DNA from 3 places in the Bacillus sp. ABR genome. Region 2 is predicted to be linked to each of the others. Evidence: predicted binding sites of a transcription regulator. Region 2 holds the regulator's gene; each other region holds the start of a gene.

Region 1 (3,268 bases), on a different contig from region 2:
CAAACCCAGCAGCACCTTCTAAAAATGCGTTAAAGCTAAAACCTATTAATAAGAGCTGAAGACGCTGATCTTGAGAGATTCCTGCAATACTAGAACGAATGACATCGAACTTACCAGATTTCACGGCAATTTTATAGAGCCATACCGCCATGATCACGATATATCCAATCGGCCACAGCCCATTAGATATACCGAGCAGCACAGCAGATAATGCCTTTTCAACTGGCATATGGAAGAAGAAAACAGCTGTTACAAAACTGACGATTAAGGTAAAACAAGCGGCTAAAACACCTTTTAACTTAAAAACGGTTAATGCAAGTAGGAAAAACAAGATTGGGAGCATTGCCACCAATGCACTGACGAATTCATTACCAAACGGATCATATATTTGCTGCCACATAGTGATTCATCCTTTTCTGCTCAGATAGGTTGCTTTTGATTGATTAAAAATGAGGAGCCAAAATCTCTTTTAACACATTCACACTGTGTGCAAATTTTTCTTTCTCTGTATCATCCAGAGCAAGCTCCATCACTTCTGTTGCACCATTTCGATTCACAAGGGCTGGTACACCAATGTAGACATCTTCTGCTCCGTACTCACCATCCAAGTAAGTGCTGACCGTTAAAATGCTGTTTTCATTGTGCAGGATCGCTCTTGTAATGCGGGCTAAACTCATTGCTACGCCGTAGTAAGTGGCGCCTTTTTTCTCAATGATTTGGTAAGCGGCATGACGGACATTTTCCATGATTTCATCTAAGTCTTCTTGTTTGTATTGATCATTTCTCTTCATTAATTCTGTAATTGGTACACTTCCGATATTCGCATGACTCCAAACCGCAAGCTCAGTATCCCCATGTTCGCCAATGATGTACGCATGCACATTGTGTGCCGCTGCTTCAAAATACTCACTGAGCATGTATCTAAATCTTGCCGTATCAAGCGTCGTACCACTGCCAATCACTCGTTCTTTTGGAAGTCCACTGAATTTCCAAGTCGCATATGTCAAAATATCAACTGGGTTCGTAGCAACTAAGAAAATACCATCGAATCCGCTTTTCATCACATTGTCTACAATGCCTTTAAATATATTTAAATTTTTCTCAACAAGGTCAAGTCTCGTTTCACCTGGCTTTTGGTTTGCGCCAGCACAGATACATACAATGTCTGCATCCTTACAATCCTCATAATCTCCATACCAAGTATTCACAGGATGCGGGGCAAATGCTTTTCCGTGGTTTAAATCCATCACGTCACCCATTGCTTTGTCTTGATTCAAATCGATAACAACCAATTCATCTGTGATCGCTTGATTTATTAATGTAAAGGCATAACTGCTGCCGACGAAACCTGCTCCAATAAGGGCTACTTTGTTTACTTTTTCGTTTGTCATTTATCTCATCCTCCTGAGTAAAACTAGGCTGTTTTTATTATGTGAAGTATTTCACATTCTTATTGTGCAACACTTCACAAACTTTTGCAAGGGGGTTGCTCAAAAAAAATATGTAGCGAATTTGTGAACACATTTATTGTGCTTTCAAAGCGCTGGTTCCATACATATTTCCACAAGAAAAAAGCTGCCAAACGCTCTTCGGCAGCTTCATACATGTTTAATAAGGACCCCAGTTGATCATGACCCCAATACAAATAAATACAAGACCAATGACAAACCAAATGAGGGCAAGCGGCACCATAAAACGCAGCCACTTTACATAAGGAATACCACTTGCAGCAAGCACAGCCATCAACACACCAGATGTCGGATTGATACAGTTGACCACCCCTTCACCAAGCATTACAGCTTCTACAGCTACCTGTCTTGTGATGCCCATTAAATCAGCGAGCGGCGCAAGAATCGGGATAAAGACAACGGCTTCTCCTGATCCTGATGAAATCAAAAAGTGAAGAAGCGCACTCGCAATATACATCCCGATCGCACCAGCAATTGGACTAAAGCCTGTCAGCATACTCGCCAAGCCGTTGACCACTGTATCAAGCAGCTTCCCATTTTCTAAAATGACCGAAATACAGCGTGCCATCCCAACAATAAGTGCGCCGTATACAAGGCTTTGACATCCGATAATAAACGTTTTCGCAATATCATTGGCCGCTAATCCTCCAAGCAAGCCAGCTGCAATTGCCATAAAAATGAACACACCGGCCATTTCCTTATCGGTCCAGCCAAGCTGAAGTGCGCCATATAAGAACCCTCCAAGTGACAATCCGCACACCGTTAAAATCAGCTTATGTCTGCCAGTGAATGCAGGCTTGTCCACAGATTCCGCATCTGCTCCGCCAAGCCCCTTAGCAGGAAACCATTGATCGCCAAGAATGCTTCCCTTGTCTTTATTCTTCAGACGTCTTGTATATAAATAGATGTACACAATACTAGAAATAAGGAAACAAAGATAAATGATGACACGCAGGCCAATGCCAGAAAAGATCGGCAGCTCTGCGATCGTTTGTGATAAACCTAATGGAGATGGAGATAAAATCGTTGCATTAAACCCTGCATAACAGCCGATGTATATGACAGCCGCTCCTGCTACAGCATCCCATTTCAAGGATCGTGCCACAATGATGCCAATCGGAATAAACCCAATAACAGAGTTCACGACAATTCCGGTCGTTCCAAGGACTGAAAATAATCCCCCAACAATACAAATAAACAATAACTGCTTCGTTTGAAACCGGCTGATGACATGGTGAATCATCCCGTTAATAGCACCTGTCTTCTCCAAAATGGCAATGGTTCCGCCCGTAAATAGAATCAGAAAAATAATAGATGCGGACCCTACCATTCCTTCTTGTATCGCAGTGAAAAAGCCAACTGGACTCACAGGTGATTGATCAATGCGGTGATAGCTGCCAGGAACGGCCGTTGTGATCTCCCCAGATGTCTTTCGATCAAACTCACCCGCTGGTACAAAATACGTTGCTATCGTACAAATCAATGCAATCATAAATAAGAGAACATACGCATCCGGCATTTGAAGTTTTCGTTTCTGTTTCTCTGGTGCTGATACTGTCGCAGTTTTCATGTGCCAAAACCCCTTTGTCCCGATCGGAATTTCACTTAATTTTCAGAATAATCAAATGATGTGTTATATTATAAACACTGTTGATATTTAAGATCAATATTATTTCACTAAAATAATGTTTTGGCAGATTATCTGTCAGCAAGGAGGCTCTTCATGACAACTTTGACAAACGAAATGAAACAAACCGTGACAGACATCTTCGAACACTTGCATGCCCACCCAGAAATCA
Region 2 (3,268 bases):
CGTCACATCGGTATGCTGTGCTAAATAGCCGATCGATAGGTCTTTTGGTTTGATGATCTCACCTTGCTCGTAAGACATTTGACCGGCAATGATTTTCAAAAGCGTGGATTTGCCTGCGCCGTTACGACCTACAATGGCAATTCGATCCCTTGCTTTGACTTCCAATTTTATATTCGTTAAAACGGTATCAGCGCCAAACGATTTGGACAGCTGATTCACTTGTAGAATCATCATGTAACTTCACCTCTGCTATAATATGTTAAGTGTAGCTTATCAGCAGTAAACCGGCAAATGTTACATACAATCGCCATATTCAAATGAAAGACAGATAGGAAAAAATAGTGTATCATTTGAGTGAGGGAGCGTTGAAAGATGAGTCAATTTAGCCACTTTAACGAACAGGGGAGAGCAAAGATGGTCGACATTAGTGACAAATCGTCTACAGTGAGAACCGCCGTTGCTGTTTCAAGTGTTCGTATGATAAAAGAAGTGTTTCATAAAATACAACAGCATGAAATTGGAAAAGGGGATGTGCTGTCTGTTGCACAGGTTGCTGGCATCATGGCAGCAAAGCAAACATCTACCATCATTCCAATGTGTCATCCGCTTGCACTAAAAGGCGTGGATATCTCCTTTAATTGGGAGGAAGACGGAAATGCGCACATCCTGAACATACAAGTACAGGTGAAAACAAAAGGAAGTACGGGTGTGGAGATGGAAGCGCTCACTTCTGCTTCAGTATGTGCACTGACCGTTTACGATATGTGCAAAGCGATTGATAAAGGCATGATCATCGGTCCAACCTATCTAATTGAAAAGACAGGCGGGAAAAACGGTGATTTTCACAGAGCATCTGATATTTAAGTTGGAGGACCTTATATGAATATAGATCAGTCAAAAATTCCACAAGCGACAGCCAAACGTTTGCCGCTTTACTACCGTTTTTTAAAAAATTTGCATGCATCAGGAAAACAAAGGGTGTCATCAGCTGAGCTTAGTGATGCAGTCAAAGTGGATTCTGCTACCATTCGCCGAGATTTTTCGTACTTTGGTGCACTTGGGAAGAAAGGGTATGGCTATAATGTCGATTATCTCTTGACCTTCTTCAGAAAGACCCTTGACCAAGATGAAATGACCAATGTCATGCTCATCGGTGTCGGGAATTTAGGGACTGCTTTTTTACACTATAATTTCATAAAAAATAATAATACAAAAATTTCAATGGCTTTTGACGTCAATGAGAGTAAAATAGGAAGTGAGATAGGCGGCGTGCCTGTCTATGATTTGGATAAGCTTGAAGAGCATGTTCAAGAGGTAGGAGATATCCCTGTTGCAATTTTGACAGTACCTGCCGTAGCAGCTCAATCCATTACAGATCGTTTGATTGCCCTTGGCATCAAAGGAATCCTTAACTTTACGCCGGCTCGATTGAATGTGCCGGAACACATTCGAATTCATCATATAGATTTGGCGGTTGAACTTCAGTCTCTTGTGTATTTCTTAAAGCATTACTCTGTTACGCAGGAGGACTGACGAAAAGGGGTAAAGGGGGTGGAGCAAATGGGTCCGATCGGTCCTGGGAGTTTGATTCTGATTGCGATTGTAGCGCTCATTATTTTTGGGCCGAAAAAGCTTCCTGAATTAGGAAGAGCAGCAGGAGATACATTACGTGAATTCAAAAATGCCACAAAAGGCTTAGCTGATGATCAGGAAGAAAAAAAGAAAAAAGAAGATCAGTAGAATAGGATGAGCTTCATGAATGTCAAAGATATGCCGCTTATGGAGCATATTGTGGAACTGCGAAAACGCCTAGTGATCATTGCGATGTTTTTTGTCGCCTTTATGGTGGCTGGTTTTTTTCTCGCTAAGCCGGTCATTGTGTATTTACAAAATACCGATGAAGCGGCAACACTGACGCTGAATGCATTTAAACTTACAGATCCACTGTACGTGTTTATGCAGTTCGCATTTGTCATTGCTTTGGTTTTGACGTGTCCCGTTATTTTATATCAGCTGTGGGCGTTTGTGAGTCCTGGCTTATATGAGAAAGAAAGAAAGGTGACACTTGCTTACATTCCGATTGCACTGCTTTTATTTTTGAGCGGTGTGGCTTTCTCTTACTTTATTTTATTTCCGTTTGTCGTCGATTTTATGATGCGAATGTCGAATGATTTAAATGTAGAGCAAGTCATTGGGATTCATGAGTATTTTACATTTCTAATGCAGCTAACACTTCCATTTGGCTTTTTGTTTCAGATGCCCGTCGTGTTGATGTTTCTCACAAGACTCGGCATCATCACACCGATGTTTTTATCAAAAATACGGAAGTATGCCTATTTTGTCCTCCTTGTCATTGCCGCACTCATTACACCGCCAGAGCTTGTTTCTCACCTCATGGTCACCTTGCCAATGCTCGTTTTATACGAAGTGAGCATTATCATTTCAAGAGTGACCTACCGCAAAATGCAGCAAACAGAGGAGAAAGAAAAACATTATGTTTCATAAAAAAGCATCATGATCCAATAAGGGATCACGATGCTTTTTCTATTGTGTAAGAAATTGATTGATCGTGTGAAAGAGGTGCTCATAATAGGCAGGCTCATGCGGGACAAAATTATGAATACCCACTTCGATGCTTTCCTCACGTCGTTCTCCGTTTGCATCAACTATAAAGCCCTCGATACGAATTCTTTCACATGATCCTGTTAAAAGCTGCTGTGCATCAACCAGTTTTGCTCTGTACAGACCAGCGACTTCTTCTTTCTGTAGATGAACTTCCATGTGCTTTTCTTCATTCATATAAAGATACACATGGCAGAACTCACGGTCGATGAAAGAAGGCAGGTGAATTTCATCTTTTATGATTCCTGTATAAGTAAGGTCCTCAAAAAGGATAGAAAGACCAAGTTCTTCTTCTACCTCTCTTAAGCCATCAGAAGGCTGTTCATCTGCGAGAAGGTGACCTGCTGCGGTGATATCAAACAGTGAAGGAAAATCCTTTTTTGCAGGACTCCTTAGCTGAAAATAGAGATACACGGTGCCAAGCTCCTTTTTAAGAAGCCAGAAATGAAATGTTTCATGCCAAAGACCTTGGGCGTGGACATCTGAACGAGCGGCAGCTCCAATGGTTTCATGCTGATCATTGAAGAAACGAAGTTTTTCATGTTCCATGAAGTTACATCCTCCATAAAAAAACCATTTTCCAAACGCGGAAAATGGTTTTTGATTTATTTTTGCTGCTGTTTTTTGAGTTTGACAGAGAAGGCAA
Region 3 (3,268 bases), on a different contig from region 2:
GAATGTCCAGCCATCACGTTCTTTTCTCATCAAAACAAGAGCAGCTATATAACAAGCCACAATCAGCACAGTTAACGGAATGGTGATGATCGGGCGTACGGTATAAATGTCTGTTTCTATGATGGACACACCGACAAAAATAACAAGAACAGGGAGTGCAATAAGCAGGACACGCTGGCCCAGTTTTCTTGCACGATCTCTTAATTCACCCTCTGTACGAAGTGTGACGAAAATCAAGCCATGCAACAGGCAAAGAACTGTCACAGCTACCCCGCCGATCACTGAATAAAGATTCACAAAGTCCGTAAAACCAGCGTACATGTTCATGTCTTGATCAATTGGCATCCCGCGTAAAATACTCGTGAATAATACACCTAGTAAAAATGGCGGAAGCAGACTGCCAAAGAAGATGACCCAGTCCCACACCTTGATCCAAGAGGCTTTCTCAACCTTCCCTCGGAATTCAAAGGCGACCCCGCGCCCAATGAGCGCTAAGAGGAGAACCGCAAACGGAATATAGTATCCGCTGAACATCGTGGCATACCAGTGAGGAAATGCAGCGAAAATAGCGCCGCCAGCTGTAATCAGCCAGACCTCATTCGCATCCCAGAAAGGACCAATCGTATTGATTAAAATGCGGCGCTCGTGCGCGTCCTTTCCAAGCAGCTGCATGGACATCCCGACACCAAAATCAAATCCTTCTAAGAAGAAAAATCCAACAAACAATACTGCGACAAGAATAAACCAAATCTCGTTAAGATATGCCATGATATGCGCCTCCATCAAATGGATCTGTAGACAGGTCCGTTTCATCCTTTTGATCTGTATCTTCTTCAGAATGTGCACCTTTTTTAATTTCTCGAATGAATAAGTAAGCGAGCACAATAGCAAGAATCAGATACATCGCCGTAAAGCTAATGACTGAGAATAACAGCATGCCATACGATACGTTCGGTGAAATCGATTGAGCCGTCGTCATCATGCCAAAGACGGTCCAAGGCTGACGCCCGATCTCAGTCATGATCCAGCCGGCTGAGTTCGCAATAAACGGGAACGCAATCATCCATACCATGAAGCGTAAATACCATTTGTTTGTTTCAAGTTTCTTTCTAAAGCTTAAGTACAAGCCAATCATACTAGCAAAAATCATCAGCATGCCTGCACCGACCATGATTCTAAAGCTCCAGAATGTTGTTTTCACTGGCGGAATATAGTCCCCGGGACCAAACTTGGCTTCATATTCTTTTTGAAGTGTCAGCATACCTGGAACATCCCCGCTGAACTTCGAATAAGCCAAATAACTTAAGGCAAACGGAATATTGATCTCCGCAGAGTTTTCTTTTTTATCTGTGTCAATGTTGGCAAATAGTGTCCAAGCCGCTGGATCTCCACTATCCTTCCAAAGGGCTTCACTTGCTGCCATTTTCATTGGCTGTGATTTCATTAAATGCTTCGCTTGATCGTGTCCAGAGAACGCCACACCTAAGCCAGAAATTAAAGCGAGGACCATCGCAATCTGGAATGACTTTTTGAAAAAGGCGATTTCTTGCTTTTTAATCATTTTATAGGCACTAACTCCTGCAATAAAGAAAGCTCCTGTTGCCAGTGCACCAAACAGAACGTGCGGGAATTCAACCCAAAGCTGCGGGTTCGTTACAAGAGCGCCAAAATCATTCATTTCTGCACGACCATTTTTAATGGCAAATCCAACTGGCTCCTGCATAAATGAGTTGGCGAGTAAAATCCAAAACGCCGAAAAGATCGTACCAAGGGAAACAAGCCAAATGCACAATAAATGAATTTTCTTCGGCAGACGATCCCAGCCGAATATCCAAAGTCCAATAAATGTAGATTCAAGGAAAAAGGCCAAAAGCGCTTCAATGGCAAGCGGTGCACCAAAGACATCACCGACAAACCTTGAATAATCTGACCAGTTCATCCCAAACTGGAATTCCTGCAGAATCCCTGTTACCACACCTACTGCAAAGTTAAGTAAGAACAGGTGACCCCAAAACTTCGCCATCTTTTTATAGATGTCTTTTTTCTTGACGACATAAAGGGTCTGCATCAATGCGACGATAAACACCAAACCTATTGACATAGGAACAAAAATAAAATGAAATAATGTCGTTGAAGCAAATTGAAATCTTGCTAAAAACAGCTCACTCACAGCCTTACATCCTCCCTTACTTTCACATGCCGAACGATTCATGCTCACCATTTCACAAAATGTTCACTATTTGTTCAATGTTTCACAAATAAAAGTCCATTTGAAATGGTTCACTCGGTGAAATTTTACTCTTGATTTTCATTCGGTTAGTTATTTATACCTGTACTTTACACCCATACGCTTCAAAAATAAAGTAAATTTTACCTAAAAATTGGATGGTATTGTGTCAGTTATTTGAATACTTTGTCAACAATATGTGACGGAAAATAAAAAAACGCAAAAAAAGAGCGCTGCATGTGGACCGCAGCGCTGTGTTTCTTTTTTAGGCTTTTTTCTGTAATGCAGGTCTCGTGACTTGCACTTCATAATACGTAATTTTGTTTTTTAATAGTCCTTCAGGTTTCGCTTTTCCATGAGCGTGTGCATCTCCAAATGCCTGAGATTTTGTCCAGTTCACAAAATCTTCTTTTCGATTCCAGCGGGTATGAATGGTCACTTCATCGTAATCGGTTGTCTGCTGTGTGACCCAAACTTCCATGCCTAAAAATCCTTCCATGAATTCTACTTGTCCCTGCTTGTTAAAACGCTTGACAAGGTGGTCTGCACTGCCTTTTTCTACTCTAACCTGGTTGTTTACAATGATCATGTTTGATTCATCTCCCTTTTGTTGTTGGATCGAAGCGATTGGGATAATGAGCGGATGCTCTCCATCTAAGTGAACCTCTGCCTGAATCCCAAAGACTTCTTTGAAAAAGTTTTCTGTTAATACTTCGTTTGGTGTCCCTATTTGGTAAACCTGACCACGCTTCATCGCAATCAGGCGGTCACAATATTTTGCTGCCTGCTGCAGGTCATGAAGAACCATTAAAATGGTGATCCCATGCGTTTCATTCAGCTGTTTGAGCAGCTCTAGTAAATCAAGCTGGTGCGCAATATCTAAGTAAGTGGTAGGCTCATCCAGAATAATCGTCTCTGTTTTCTGAGCCAGTGCCATTGCAATATACGCCTTCTGCCTTTCTCCGCCTGACAATGTATGCAGCATCCTGTTTTCATTCACGCGGCTATTTGTCACATCAAGCGCCCACTCTATCGCTTCCT

What was found. The regulator Rex, encoded in region 2, represses fermentation and respiration genes when NADH is low (regulators of the CRP and FNR family bind a similar motif). The targets are predictions, from matches to a motif close to TTGTGAAATATTTCACAA.
Region 1: the regulator Rex is predicted to act here: its motif matches at 1,431-1,448, upstream of OIT90_RS14175 (L-lactate dehydrogenase).
Region 3: the regulator Rex is predicted to act here: its motif matches at 2,241-2,258, upstream of OIT90_RS01135 (cytochrome ubiquinol oxidase subunit I).

What each region holds. Positions count from the first base shown of each region.
Region 1 covers NZ_JAOYSL010000004.1:136,563-139,830, reverse strand. The annotation lists gene OIT90_RS14180 (L-lactate permease) at 1-400, opposite strand, end outside; gene OIT90_RS14175 (L-lactate dehydrogenase) at 444-1,391, opposite strand; gene OIT90_RS14170 (YfcC family protein) at 1,609-3,039, opposite strand; gene OIT90_RS14165 (M20 peptidase aminoacylase family protein) at 3,193-3,268, shown strand, end outside.
Region 2 covers NZ_JAOYSL010000006.1:269,712-272,979, reverse strand. The annotation lists gene OIT90_RS18380 (ABC-F family ATP-binding cassette domain-containing protein) at 1-234, opposite strand, end outside; gene moaC (cyclic pyranopterin monophosphate synthase MoaC) at 373-864, shown strand; gene OIT90_RS18370 (redox-sensing transcriptional repressor Rex) at 880-1,533, shown strand; gene OIT90_RS18365 (twin-arginine translocase TatA/TatE family subunit) at 1,561-1,740, shown strand; gene tatC (twin-arginine translocase subunit TatC) at 1,747-2,505, shown strand; gene OIT90_RS18355 (NUDIX hydrolase) at 2,545-3,171, opposite strand; gene OIT90_RS18350 (YdiK family protein) at 3,228-3,268, opposite strand, start outside.
Region 3 covers NZ_JAOYSL010000001.1:240,333-243,600, reverse strand. The annotation lists gene cydB (cytochrome d ubiquinol oxidase subunit II) at 1-768, opposite strand, end outside; gene OIT90_RS01135 (cytochrome ubiquinol oxidase subunit I) at 755-2,170, opposite strand; gene isdG (heme oxygenase) at 2,493-3,268, opposite strand, start outside.